One region of the Carnobacterium funditum DSM 5970 genome, then DNA from elsewhere that is predicted to be linked to it. Evidence: predicted binding sites of a transcription regulator. Region 1 holds the regulator's gene; each other region holds the start of a gene.

What was found. Region 1 encodes NrdR, which represses ribonucleotide reductase genes. Its sites were predicted from a motif close to ACACNATATATNGTGT; they were not measured.
Region 2: the regulator NrdR is predicted to act here: its motif matches at 1,564-1,579, upstream of nrdH (glutaredoxin-like protein NrdH).
Region 3: the regulator NrdR is predicted to act here: its motif matches at 3,039-3,054, upstream of BR44_RS06550 (vitamin B12-dependent ribonucleotide reductase).

Annotation. Positions count from the first base shown of each region.
Region 1 covers NZ_JQLL01000001.1:888,006-892,564, forward strand. Annotated here, with positions in the region: gene BR44_RS04065 (replication initiation and membrane attachment family protein) at 1-1,253, opposite strand, end outside; gene nrdR (transcriptional regulator NrdR) at 1,279-1,758, opposite strand; gene coaE (dephospho-CoA kinase) at 1,949-2,542, opposite strand; gene mutM (DNA-formamidopyrimidine glycosylase) at 2,559-3,413, opposite strand; gene polA (DNA polymerase I) at 3,447-4,559, opposite strand, start outside.
Region 2 covers NZ_JQLL01000001.1:568,306-572,864, reverse strand. Annotated here, with positions in the region: gene BR44_RS02515 (ABC transporter ATP-binding protein/permease) at 1-826, shown strand, start outside; tRNA gene BR44_RS02510 (tRNA-Arg) at 1,174-1,247, opposite strand; gene nrdH (glutaredoxin-like protein NrdH) at 1,739-1,972, shown strand; gene nrdI (class Ib ribonucleoside-diphosphate reductase assembly flavoprotein NrdI) at 1,969-2,334, shown strand; gene nrdE (class 1b ribonucleoside-diphosphate reductase subunit alpha) at 2,327-4,504, shown strand; gene nrdF (class 1b ribonucleoside-diphosphate reductase subunit beta) at 4,522-4,559, shown strand, end outside.
Region 3 covers NZ_JQLL01000001.1:1,406,982-1,411,540, reverse strand. Annotated here, with positions in the region: gene mgsA (methylglyoxal synthase) at 1-83, shown strand, start outside; gene BR44_RS06550 (vitamin B12-dependent ribonucleotide reductase) at 453-2,972, opposite strand; gene BR44_RS06545 (SulP family inorganic anion transporter) at 3,301-4,559, opposite strand, start outside.

The DNA.
Region 1 (4,559 bases):
TGTGATTGTTGTTTTTTTTCAGCATTATCCTGATACATCGTTTTTACTTTTTGAAGAGCCATTTCAGGAGATACAACCTTATTTTGAGCCCAATCATTTGAAATTTTATACGCTAAGGCTTTTTCAAAAATCGGATTATCTCTAATTACCAATATATAATGAATCAATATATTAATAACCGCTGATGGTAGATTAGCTTTACTAAGTATTTCTTGTAAAGTCCACTCTTCATTTTTTGTTACGTAACCGCCCTTTTGTTCTTTTATAGAAGTCATAAAATCATAGGGACTAATTTCTTCACTTGCCTCAATTAAATTTATTTCGTTATCTGTTAAACCTTGTTGTCGTAGATAGCCTTTGCGATTTTTGTTTTGATTTTGATTAGCCTGTATATCTTTTTCAACTACATCTTCTAGCTTGACCTTTTCTTGCTTATCATCATGGTAATGACGATAGACGATACTTTTAAATTTACGCTCATCAATATTACCTGTATCAATATCACTAGCTTCTAAAATATACTGTTGCATATCCAATTCATTAATACCATACATTGTGTGCAAAACTAGCATGGTAGATTCCAACTCTTTTGTAATAGCTGATCGATTAACATAGTGCTTGTTAAGCCCTGTATAAAAAAATTTAAAATCAAATGTTTGAGCGTCAACGGTTGGACCTTTAGCCGGATTTTCCCCTATCAATTCTACAGATTCTTTTAACAATTTTTCCTCTTGCTTTAATAAATTAGCATCAAAATGGTAAACGTCTAAAAATGATTTTGTAATTTCTTCGTATTTTTCTTTGTCAAATGAAGAAATTATAAAACGACTTCTTAAGACTTTAAACTTACGTTCACCAACAGTTTCGAAAAGAAGGAGACTTAATAAGTCATCTCTAAAGAAGGTTGCACTCGATTGAGGTGCAAGCAACTCATAGATGTATACTTTGTCTGATTGTGAACTCTTGAGGTAACTTTTTAATAGTCCAATCGCTTCTAGTTTAATTCTTGCTTGATATAATTCAGGAATTCCAATATTTAATAATGTTAATAATTCAGAGTGTAGAATACCGTTACTCCAATATGTTTCCTCTCCAACTTCTGTCCATAATGTCATATAAAGACTATATGCATTAGAGCCAATTAAAGGTTGGTATAAAAATGTAAGAACTTTTTGGTCTATATCCGAAAGTTGGGCATTTTGTCGGACCATGAATCCATCTTTTGGACTCATATTTTTCCATGGATAGTTCAAATGCCTTCACACCTTTCTAATTCTTTTAATGCTCGCCAGATTTTTTCTTAGATTTCTTTTTTTCAAGTTCTTGTAACTCAGTTAAAAAGACACTCATGTCTTTAAATTGGCGATAAACACTTGCAAAGCGAATGTAAGCTACATCATCAATTTCAACTAATTTTTCCATAATATACTCGCCAATTATGGCTGAAGAAATTTCATTCTCTCCCAAACTCCTAACTTTATTTTCTACTTCATCTACTATTTTTTCTACTTGTTCTATTGCGACCGGACGCTTTTCACACGAACGAATAATACCTCGTAATATTTTTCCACGGTTAAATTCTTCTCTTGTTCCATTTTTTTTGATAACGAGTAATGGCGCTTGTTCTACTCTTTCGAAAGTCGTAAACCGGAAACTACACGCTTCACATTCTCTTCTTCTACGAATAGCCCGCCCATCATCTGCAGGACGACTATCGACAACTCTGGAACCATTATTTTGACAGTGAGGACATTGCACTATTCATCATCCTTTTTTATAATTTTCTTTAAAAAATTATTATTCGATTTATTATAGTTTTATTATAACACAGCTCGTAAAGAGGTTAAATACAAGAAACATGTAGTGTTTCTTTCATAATCTATTCGCAGAAAATAAAAAGAATGAACAAGTTACGCTGTCCACTCTTTCTTTTCTTATACTTGTTCGATTAGGTTAATTTTTTTAACCAATAGCGAACTTGTTTTTGCGTTTCATTTTTTGTACCATTATTATCTATGACTACGTCTGCTCTTTTAATTTTAATCTTCATGGGCAGTTGCGTAGAGATTCTCATTTCAGCTGCCTTTTCAGTTAGCTTATCACGTTCCATTAATCGTTTTAACTGTACTTCTTTTGTCGTTGCAACTACCATTACTAAGTCAACTACTGATAAATAATCTTTTTCATATAATAATGGAATATCTAAAACAATCAACGGTAGATTTAGTTTAAGGTAATCAGCAATTTGTTCAGTAATCCATCTGCGTATATATTCTTCCAAAATAGAGTTCAATTCACTTAATTGTGCTTTGTCATTAAACACAATATCACCTAATCTTTTTCTATCCAAAGTACCATCCGACTTAAGAATCTTATCCCCAAAGTATGTCACAATATTTTTCAGCCCATCAGTTCCTGGCTCAACTATTATTCTTGAACCAATGTCTGCATCTATAATAGGAATACCCAGTTCTTTAAAATAATTGCTTACTGTGGATTTCCCTGTCGCTATCCCTCCTGTTAAACCTAGAATAACAGTCATAAAAGACTCCCTTTCTTTAAGATCGAGGCAAACTATTCTTTTTAGTTAGCTTTTGGCAGTTTACACAAATGTGAGTGCCTCTTTGAGCTACTTTTATTTTTTGTATCGGAGCACCACAATTTACACAGGGTTCACTTGTTTTGCCGTAAACATACAATTCCACTTGAAAATTCCCTGCTTCCCCCAGAGCATTTTTGTAGGTCCTAATAGTCGTTCCACCCGCTAGTACTGCTTTTCTAAGAACATCAATGATTGCTTGATGCAGTTGTTCTACTTCTTTAGATTTCAATGAATTAGCCGGTCTAAGAGGATGGATTTTAGCTTTAAATAAAGCCTCATCTACATAGATATTCCCTAACCCAGCAACAATTTTTTGTTCTAATAAAAGAGGTTTTATTGCTCTACTTTTTTGTTTCAATGTTTTATTGAAAACAGTTAAATTGAATGTTTCAGGAATCGGTTCAGGTCCAATTGTTTTCAAACCTGTTACGTTAAATTCTTCACCTTTTGGGACTAAAGTCATCCTCCCAAATTTACGAACATCTAAATAGCGCAAATCACGACCATCTGACAAATGAAACACGACATGAGTGTGTTTTTTTAGTGGTTCATTTGTATTAGAGACTTCATATTTACCTTCCATTCTCAAATGAGAAACCATGTTCCAATGGTCAAAATTAAATATTAAATATTTTCCTCTTCTATCAATATTTAATAGACGATTGCCTATTAATTGAGAAGAAAATTCTTCACTATGAATGTCTCCAGAAATAATTCGTTCCCAGTAAATGTCTACTCCTGTAACTGTGCTTCCTTGAACAAGCTTCAATAAACCTTGTCTAACTGTTTCTACTTCTGGTAACTCTGGCAATCTCTTCAACCTCTTCTTTCTAATGTATATTTCTTATTTTGATTCATACCAACTATCTCCGCTACTGCTATCTACTTTTAAAGGCACATTTAAAGCAACGGCATTTTCCATTACCTCAGCAACTAATTTTTCAAGAAAAGGAATCTCAGATTCTGGCGCTTCAAAAATTAGTTCATCATGAACTTGTAGCAACATGGTTGCCTTTAGCCCTTCAGTTCTTAGACGTTTTTCCATTTCAATCATAGCTACTTTAATAATATCAGCAGCACTTCCTTGAATAGGTGTATTCATAGCCGTTCTTTCTGCAAACGAGCGTAAATTGAAATTGCGCGAATTTATATCGGGCAAGTAACGTCTTCTATGAAATAATGTTTCAACATATCCTTTTTCTTTAGCTTCACGAACGATGTCTTCCATATAAATTTTTACACCTGGATACTTAATAAAGTAAGTATCAATAAATGTTTGAGCTTCTTTACGGCTAATATCCAAGTTTTTTGATAATCCATAATCGCTAATTCCATAAACTATTCCGAAGTTAACGGCTTTGGCTCGTCGACGCATTTCTGGTGTTACATCTTCTTGTTTTTCAATGCCAAATACTCTCATTGCTGTACTGGCATGGATATCTTGTCCTTCAATGAAAGCTTCTTTTAAATGATCATCATCTGAAATATGTGCTAATACACGCAATTCTATTTGTGAGTAATCGGAAGCAAATATCTTCCAACCTTCATGACTAGGTACAAAAGCTTGTCTTACCTTGCGTCCTTCTTCTAATCTAACAGGAATATTTTGTAGATTAGGATCTATAGAACTTAAACGTCCAGTTTGGGCAATAGTCTGCATATATCGAGTATGAATTTTTCCGTTCTTGCCGTGAATAACTTTCAACAATCCTTCTATATAAGTAGATTGTAATTTCGCAATTTGTCTATATTCTAAAATATCCTCAACGATTGGAGCCTGATCTCTTAATTGTTCTAATACATCCACAGCTGTTGAGTAACCGGTTTTTGTTTTTTTAATTACTGGGTAGCCCATTTTTTCAAATAAAACAACTCCCAGTTGTTTAGGTGAATTCAAATTAAACGTTTCTCCAGCTAGCTTATAAACGCGATTTTCAATTCCAGATAATCTTTGTGC
Region 2 (4,559 bases), 320 kb from region 1:
AGTATCGCCAGATATCACGCCTTCTAATATTATTTTTGGAGAATTACCTAAAAATAATGAAGTGTTAATTACAGAAGGGCTTGCGACAAGTATAAAGGATAATGCAGCTGATATGATTGGGGAAGAAGTTAACGTAAAGATTGATACTGGTGAGGATACGTTGGAAAGTACGTATACAATTAGTGGTATTTTTAATCCAGGAGATTCAGCAGGCCCGGCAGGTATTTTTGATTCTGTGTTTATGACTATGGAAACCTTTAAAAATTTGAATAAAGAAGCAGATAAAGAGATAGATGCAAATGTTCTTTATCTTACTTCTGAGTCTGAAGAATTTACGAAAGAAATTAAGGATCAGGTAAAAGAATTAGGTTATGCAGGTTCGTCTGCAGATATCTTGACCGATATCTTTAGCAAAATGTTAGATATTTTTACGTACATTCTGACAGGGGTAGCCGGAATTTCCTTACTAGTGTCTGCAATCATGATACTGACTGTTTTGTATATCAGCGTTGTAGAACGAACTCAAGAAATTGGTGTTATCAAGGCTATTGGTGGTCGTAAAAAAGATATCAGAAGAATTTTTGTTTCTGAATCATTTTTAATTGGATTATTTAGTGGAATACTTGGTGTTGGATTTGCTTTAGGATTCTCTTTTTTTGGAAATGTATTTATTGAAAGAACCTTTGATACAACAGTCCTTCATATGACTCCTACATTTGCAATAGCTGGAATTCTCGTTAGTGTTCTTATTAGTGTTCTTGCAGGTTTGCTGCCCGCAAATAAAGCAGCTAAATTAGATCCTGTAGAAGCATTAAGAAGAGGCTAGACGGCTATAAATAGATATTAAGGGTGTATAAATACAGTGTATTTGCTCAAAATTTACGATATACTTTAAATAATAGATAGATTTATGCTGTAATAAATTTATTTAATGGTCTGACGATAGCCTACATGATTTTATGTAGGCTATTATTTATGTATAAACATAATCTGAGTATACATAAATATGTAATAAGTAGTCTATATAAGATTTTATAAAAAAAGCACCCACAATTAAGTGAGTGCTTTTTTTAACCTAAATCAATTACGAACTAGTTTGCAATTGATTATTTAATTTTATACTAAAAATGTTGTTGCATTGATGTTTTTGTTACTTAATTTTCATGCTATTTACGTCTCAGGAGAGGTTCGAACTCCCGACCGTTCGCTTAGAAGGCGAATGCTCTATCCAGCTGAGCTACTGAGACATTTCTTAACAACAGAATTTATTATATGGGAAAATGAATAAAAAGTCAATACTATTTTGTATTTGTTTTATTTTATTTTATTTCATATATATAGCATACATATATATTTTTTTCACATGGTAATTTTTTAGCTATAAAAAATTTTTATTTTCGTTATTTATGAAACATGTGAAAAAGCATATTTTAAAAGTGTTACTCGATTAAATATAAAAATAAAACAAGCATGCTTTTTTATCTTATTGTGAAATTCGGTAGAAAATTAGAGACGAAAGAGTGTAGATAGTTGGTTTTATTGTATCTTGCCATTTCACAAGAAATACTATATGTAGTGTGAAAATAACTTGTGAATATAAGTGTTATCTATATATGGTATATGTTATGTTTGTAAAACCACTAAATTTTGTGTAAGATATTAGAAGTAGAAAGGAGTTACAGCTGCTACAAGAAGCGTAACTTCAATACCAATATTTTAATTCAAAGGGGTAATTATAATGGCTCATAACAGAATAATCATTTATTCAAAACCAAATTGTATGCAGTGTAACTTCACTAAAAAATATTTAGATGACAAAGGTGTGGACTACACGATAAAAGATATTTTTGAATCGGAAGTCGCACTAGAAGAAGTAAAAGAATTAGGCTTTACTTCTGTTCCAGTTATCTCAGTTGAAGGTAAAGAAGCATTCAATGGTTTTCGTCCCGATCTTCTAGATCAACTAGTATGAAAATTGTTTATATGTCTTTAACAGGACAAACTAGAAAGTTTGTTAAAAAGCTAGATATGGATTTGTTGGAGATCACTCCCACGAATCCTTATATTTTTATTAAGGAGCCATTTATAGTAGTTGTCCCGACATATGAAATTGAAGCAACTGAAATGATGAATGATTTTATTGAAACAGGAGATAATCTTTCGTATTTCAAAGGTGTAGTTGGTGGAGGAAATTTAAATTTCGGGAAATTATTTGTTTTTACAGCAAAAGATATAGCAAAAAAATACGATGTTCCTTTATTACATGCTTTTGAGTTTCAAGGAAATGAAGAAGATGTTCGAAAATTAAAGAAAGCGGTGAAAGAACTTGGATAAACCAGTATTATCAACCAAACCAAAAGATGTTACGTATTTTAAATTAAACAATGAATTAAATCGCCCCGTAAATGGAACTATTCCATTAAATAAAGATCGTGAAGCAGTCCGAGCTTACTTTTTGGAATTTGTTAATCCTAATACGGTTTTCTTTTATACATTAGATGAAAAATTAAATTACTTGATAAAAGAAGATTATATTGAAGAAGAATTTTTAAACCAATATGAGCGTGCATTTGTAAAAGAATTATTTGAAGATATTTATAGTCGTAAATTTCGTTTCCGCTCATTTATGTCTGCGTTTAAATTTTATACACAATATGCTTTGAAAACGAATGATGGAGAACGCTTCTTAGAGCGTTATGAAGATCGCATTGTTTTCAATGCTTTATATCTAGCTGGTGGAGATAAAGAAGTTGCGCGTACAATTGCTGACGAAATTATAAATCAACGTTATCAACCAGCAACACCAACTTTTTTAAATGCTGGGCGTAAAAGACGTGGCGAATTAGTTTCTTGTTTCCTTGTTCAAGCAACAGATGATATGAACAGCATCGGACGTGTGATAAATAGTGCATTGCAATTATCTCGTATCGGTGGAGGAGTAGGTGTTAATCTTTCAAACTTACGTGCTGCAGGAGATCCAATTAAACAAATTGAAAATGCTTCAAGTGGTGTTATACCAGTTATGAAGTTATTAGAAGATAGTTTTAGTTATTCTAACCAATTAGGTCAACGTAACGGTGCTGGAGCAGTATATTTAAATGTGTTTCATCCAGATATTGTTTCTTTCTTATCGACTAAAAAAGAAAATGCTGATGAAAAAATTCGAGTTAAAACATTATCACTTGGCTTAGTTGTACCGGATAAGTTCTACGAACTAGCTGCTCATGATGAGCAAATGTACTTATTTAGTCCATATGATGTTGAGCGTATTTACAACAGACCATTTGCTTATGTGGATATCACAAAAGAGTATGAAAATATGGTGAACAACGAAGAAATACGTAAATCAAAAATTAGTGCACGTGAACTAGAAAATGAAATATCGAAGTTACAACAAGAATCGGGCTATCCTTATATTGTCAATATCGATACAGCAAATCGAGAAAATCCAGTTTATGGAACCATTACGATGAGTAATTTATGTAGTGAAATCCTACAGATTCAAGAACCATCACTAATTAATGATGATCAAACTTATGAAACACTAGGAACGGACATTAGTTGTAATTTAGGTTCTACAAATATCGTTAATTTAATGAAAACGACTAATTTTGGTCAATCTGTTGATGCGATGGTTCGTGCATTAACGATGGTAACAGATCAATCTAGCATCGCTGCAGTCCCTTCTGTTAAAAATGGGAATGATAAGTATCATACTATCGGACTTGGTGCTATGGGGCTGCATACGTTCTTAGCTTTAAATCAAATAGAATATGGGTCACCTGAGTCAGTTGAATTTACTGATGTCTATTTTATGATGCTAAACTATTATACGTTGCAATCTAGTAATAGAATTGCAAGAGAACGTCAAAAAACGTTCCATAATTTTGAGAAGTCCTCTTATGCAACTGGGGAGTATTTTGATAAATATATTAAAAATGATCACACATTTGATAGTGAAAAAGTTGAAAGTTTATTTAAAAACTTATCTATTCCGACAAAAGAAGATTGGCTAAATCTTAAAAATACTATCATGACTGATGGTTTGTATCATCAAAATCGTTTAGCTGTGGCTCCAACAGGATCAATTAGTTATGTGAATGAAACCTCAGCAAGTTTACACCCAATCACTCGTCTGATTGAAGAACGTGAAGAAAAGAAAACAGGAAAAACATACTATCCTGCACCATTCTTATCCAATGAGACGTTACCTTATTATAAATCTGCTTACGATATTGATATGCGCCGTGTTATCGATGTATATGCAGCTGCTCAAAAACACATTGATCAAGGGATGAGCCTAACTTTATTTATGCGTTCGGATATTCCAGAAGGTCTGTACGAATGGAAAGAGGGACGTACGACAAAGCAAACAACTCGTGATTTAAATATTTTACGTCACTACGCTTGGCGCAAAGGGATTAAATCCCTTTACTACGTACGTACTTTTACAGAGAACTCAGAAGAGATAGGATCAAATGACTGCGAAAACTGTAGTATTTAAGAGGAGTGAATAAAACGATGATAAATAGATACGATGCAATAAACTGGAACAATAT
Region 3 (4,559 bases), 520 kb from region 1:
TATTACGTGGTCTAGGTGAAGGCTTAGTCGATTGGAGGAAAATACATCACCATGCTGGACGCTCAATATTAAATAGAGAATGATAAATAACATTCTCCTCCAAAGCATTATTAATGCTTTGAAGGAGAATGTTATTTCTGTAGAAGACATTAACTTAATTTAGCATTTCTACGATGTCTAGATAGTTCTCCTGAATCTTTTTGAAATCAGTAACCGTATCATTTAAAATACTTTTTTATCTTCTCTGACAAGTTCTTTATAGTGTTCGAGAGCATTTCGAGTTTTAACAGCACTTGAAATAGCAAAAGCTCTACTTTTTGAAACGTTGTAGGTAAATCAGGAGCCTGAATCAAGAAGTCACTAACTAACACTTTGGAATCATTAGCCACGTTATAAAAATTTTCTGTAGAAAATTTTTATTTTCAATAGAGGCTATTTTTTTACTATTCTATTTATAAGCCGCATTTTAATTGAGCATTACAGTTGGTGCAAGTATTACAGCCACCTAAACTTTCAATAATTCCTTGCCGACAGATAGGACAAGTGTTGCCTACTTCATTACCAATAGTGGTTTCTGATATGCTTGAGGTAGAGTGAACAGTATTTTCAGAGTAATCTGTATCAATATCCCGATTATTTTCTTCGGCATGTAGTGTCAATACTTGGGAATCACGACTACCATCAACATAAACAGTTCCTCCTTTAGCCCCGTTTTTGTATAAACGCTCATAGATACTTTGGACTTGTTCTACGCCATAACCACGAGGGGCATTAACTGTTTTAGAAATCGAACTGTCTACCCATCTTTGAATGATGCATTGAACATCAACATGCGCCTCAGGTTCTAAATCCATAGAGGATATGAATTGGCTAGGTAGATGATTTTCATCTGCTTCAGGGTGGTGCTTTAAATAATCTTGAACGATATCTGCTTTTACTTCAATAAATTTTCCTAACCGTCCGCTTCTAAAATAACTAAAAGAGAAGTAAGGCTCTAGACCGGTTGATACTCCAACCATCGTACCAGTTGACCCTGTTGGAGCAACTGTAAGCAAATGAGAGTTACGGATACCATAGGTTAAAATAGCTTGACGAATAGATTCGGGCATTTTTTTCATATAACCGGTATTAATGAAGTTTTCACGTAATTGAGCGGTTTCTTCATTTGTTTTACCAATCAAGAAGGGAAAACTTCCTTTCTCTTTGGCTAATTCAATGGACATTTCGTAAGCTGTAACAGCAATAGTTTCGAATAGTTGATTAACTAACTTATTTCCAGCAGTAGAACCGTATTCTTTGCCAGCGTAAATGAGTAAATCAGCTAATCCCATAATGCCAAGACCAACACGACGTTCGCCTAACGCTTGCTTTTCGTTCTCTTCTAAAAAATAAGGAGTAGCATCAATGACATTGTCTTGCATTCGTACACCAGTTTTAATAGTTTGTTTTAATTTATTAAAGTTGATTGCACCGCTATCTTTATTTACCATTTCAGCTAAATTAATGGCAGCTAAATTACAAACAGAATAGGGAGCCAATGGCTGTTCTCCGCATGGATTCGTTGCGACTACTTTTTGGCCATAAGCTTTTGCATTTGTCATTTCGTTAGCATTATCGATAAAGAAGATACCAGGTTCAGCAGAATAAGTTGCACAAATGTTAATCAGCTTCCAAAGTTCTCGTGCTTTGATTGTTCGATAAGTCCTAACAGCATGACCGCTAGCTTCCCACTCACGAACATCCCCAACCTCTGTCCAATGAGTATCATAATTTGCCATTTCTGTTTGATTATAAGATTCAACAGCAGGAAAGCGCAAGGCATAATCTTCATCATTATCGACCGCTTGCATGAAGTCATCTGTTAAGCAAATAGAAATATTGGCACCTGATAAAAAGTCGGGATCATGAACACCATAAGTTCCGCCAGTTTTGATTTTATTTTCAATTTCTTGTAAGGAAGCTGCATCAAAACCACCGGTACCAGGGATGTTTTTATAATTCAAGATATTTTGGTACATTGCAGATTCACGTTCAGTGAAAGGCGTAAATTTTAGTTTTTCAGAAGCCATTTTCTTGATTTGAGCATCTGTTGTATGTTCAATTAAATAACGAAGTATCCGTGGGTTTTGCATTTTAGAAATAATAAACTCAATGATATCGGGATGCCAATCGGTCAACATAATCATTTGAGCACCACGGCGGCTGCCACCTTGTTCAACTAGATGAGTCAGTTGAGCAATATCATTTAACCAAGAAACCGAACCTGAAGATTTGCCATTTACACCTCGAACCAATGTATTACGAGGGCGTAATGTAGAACCATTTGTGCCAACTCCGCCTCCGCGACTCATGATTTCCATAATTTTTTTGCGGTGATCCGAAATGCCACCACGTGAATCAGGAATAAAAGGCATAACATAACAATTAAAATAGGTTACCTCGGTATCCGAACCGGCACCATATAAAACTCGACCGGCAGGAATAAAATTTAAATTCATTAATTCATTATAAAAAAGTTGGTAAGAACTTTCTTTTTGCTTTTCTCCGGGTTCAACTGCTGATAAACCTGTTGCATTTCGTTTTGCGATTTGTTCGTAATAAATTTCTAATGGTTTTTCAATAGAGTCTAAATCGCGAGTGACTATGCCTGAATTTTGTTCAATAGCCCCACGGTATTCTTCTTCTATTGTAATTTGAGCCGTATGATTTTCATAATCAATTTCTTTTATGAATCCTGTTCCGCGAGTCGGGTAACTAGGATCATTTTTGACAGTTAAAACAACTAAGTCTCCTACAGAAAGAGTGTCTTTGGAACTATCTTTAAAAGAATAGCGATCTAACATAACAAGACGTGAGACTCCTGTATAAGTTAAAGTCATCTGCTCTGTAATTGGGTGAACTTGAGGGAAAAGGTGGATATCCTCATTTAATCGTTTTGTATTTACTTTTTCATCTTTAGAAACATTGGTCATCATTTTAATCACTCCTAGATTATTTCTGGTTAAAAACACTATATATTGCTTTTCATATGTGATTATACACTACATATAGTGTATAATCACTGTTGATGTTTCTTTTTTTTTATGATTTATTTGAAAACTGTTGAGAAAACAGATGGTTTAAGGGATTTAAGGAACAAAAAAAGATTGAAAATTATTTCTCTATTATCAATGAGATGAGTAGTTAAATTCATGAGGAAAAAAGGCCAGAAGTTATGAGCTGATAATCCAAATTGGTTTTAGAAATCTAATTTTTGATTATCGTTACAGTATTCTGTCCTTTTATAATTAGCTTTTATAATTATTTAGTGGGGTGAGATGATATTTTTTTCAAGAGTTCGTCACTTTGTTTGTTAGCATTGGTAAGTGTTACACTAGTTCCGGTTACTTTATGTTTACTGATTAATTTATCAATTGCTTCAACGGCTGTGGAATCCCATAAGGTCATTGCACTAACATCAATAATTAACTCTCCTTCATGATTAAAATCATTCATGAAAAAATCTGTAAATTTTTCAGCTGATGCAAAGTAAAGATGACCGTGAGCTTTGTAATGATAGTCGTCGTTATCCGTACCTTTTTCTATACTGATATGTGTCATTTTAAATGCAGCAAAAATAGCACTGATTAAAGTTCCTGCGACTACTCCATACGCTAGATTGTGTGTAACCAATACAATAGCGATAGTTATAATCATGACAAAACTCTCATTTTTAGGCATGATAGTTAATCGTTTAACGGATCTCCAATCAACAGTTTCGTAAGCTACAACGACCATCACAGCCGCCAAGGCAATAATCGGGATTTGGATGACTATTTTATTGAATAAGACGACAGACATCAACATAAAGAAACCAGATAAGAAAGTTGCTAAACGACCGATTCCACCATAACTAGTGTTAATAATAGTTTGACCGATCATTCCACAACCAGCAATTCCGCCAAAAAATCCCGAAGCTAGATTCCCTAAACCCTGACTTAAGGATTCGCGATTCTTATCACTTGGTGTTTTTGTTAACTCATCGACTAATTGAGCAGTTAATAAAGATTCAACTAATCCAACAATAGCAACTGAAAGAGAAGTTGGGAAAATAATTATTAGCGTTTCTAAGTTCATGGGGACTTTTGGAATTCCAAAACGAGGTAATTCGCTAGAGATTTTTCCTAGGTCACCCAACAGTTGAACATCTAAGTTTAAACTTAATACTAGTGTCGTAATGACTACGATTGAAATAATAGGTGCGGGAATCCTTTTTGTCAATTTGGGTGCTAGAAAAATAATAGCAACTCCAATAACCCCCAATAGGATTAAAACTGTCGATCCTTTAAAATGGTCTAATTGAGATAGAAACATCATAATACCTAAACCATTTACAAATCCAAGCATAACAGGTTTTGGGATATACCGCATCAAAATACCTACTTTAAATAGGCCTAAAACTACTTGTATAAGTCCAGCTAAAATTGTTGCAGCGAAAAGATAGTTAACCCCGTGTTCTGCAACCAAATTTGCGAGTACTAAAGCAACGGAACCAGCAGCTGCAGAAATCAACCCTGTTC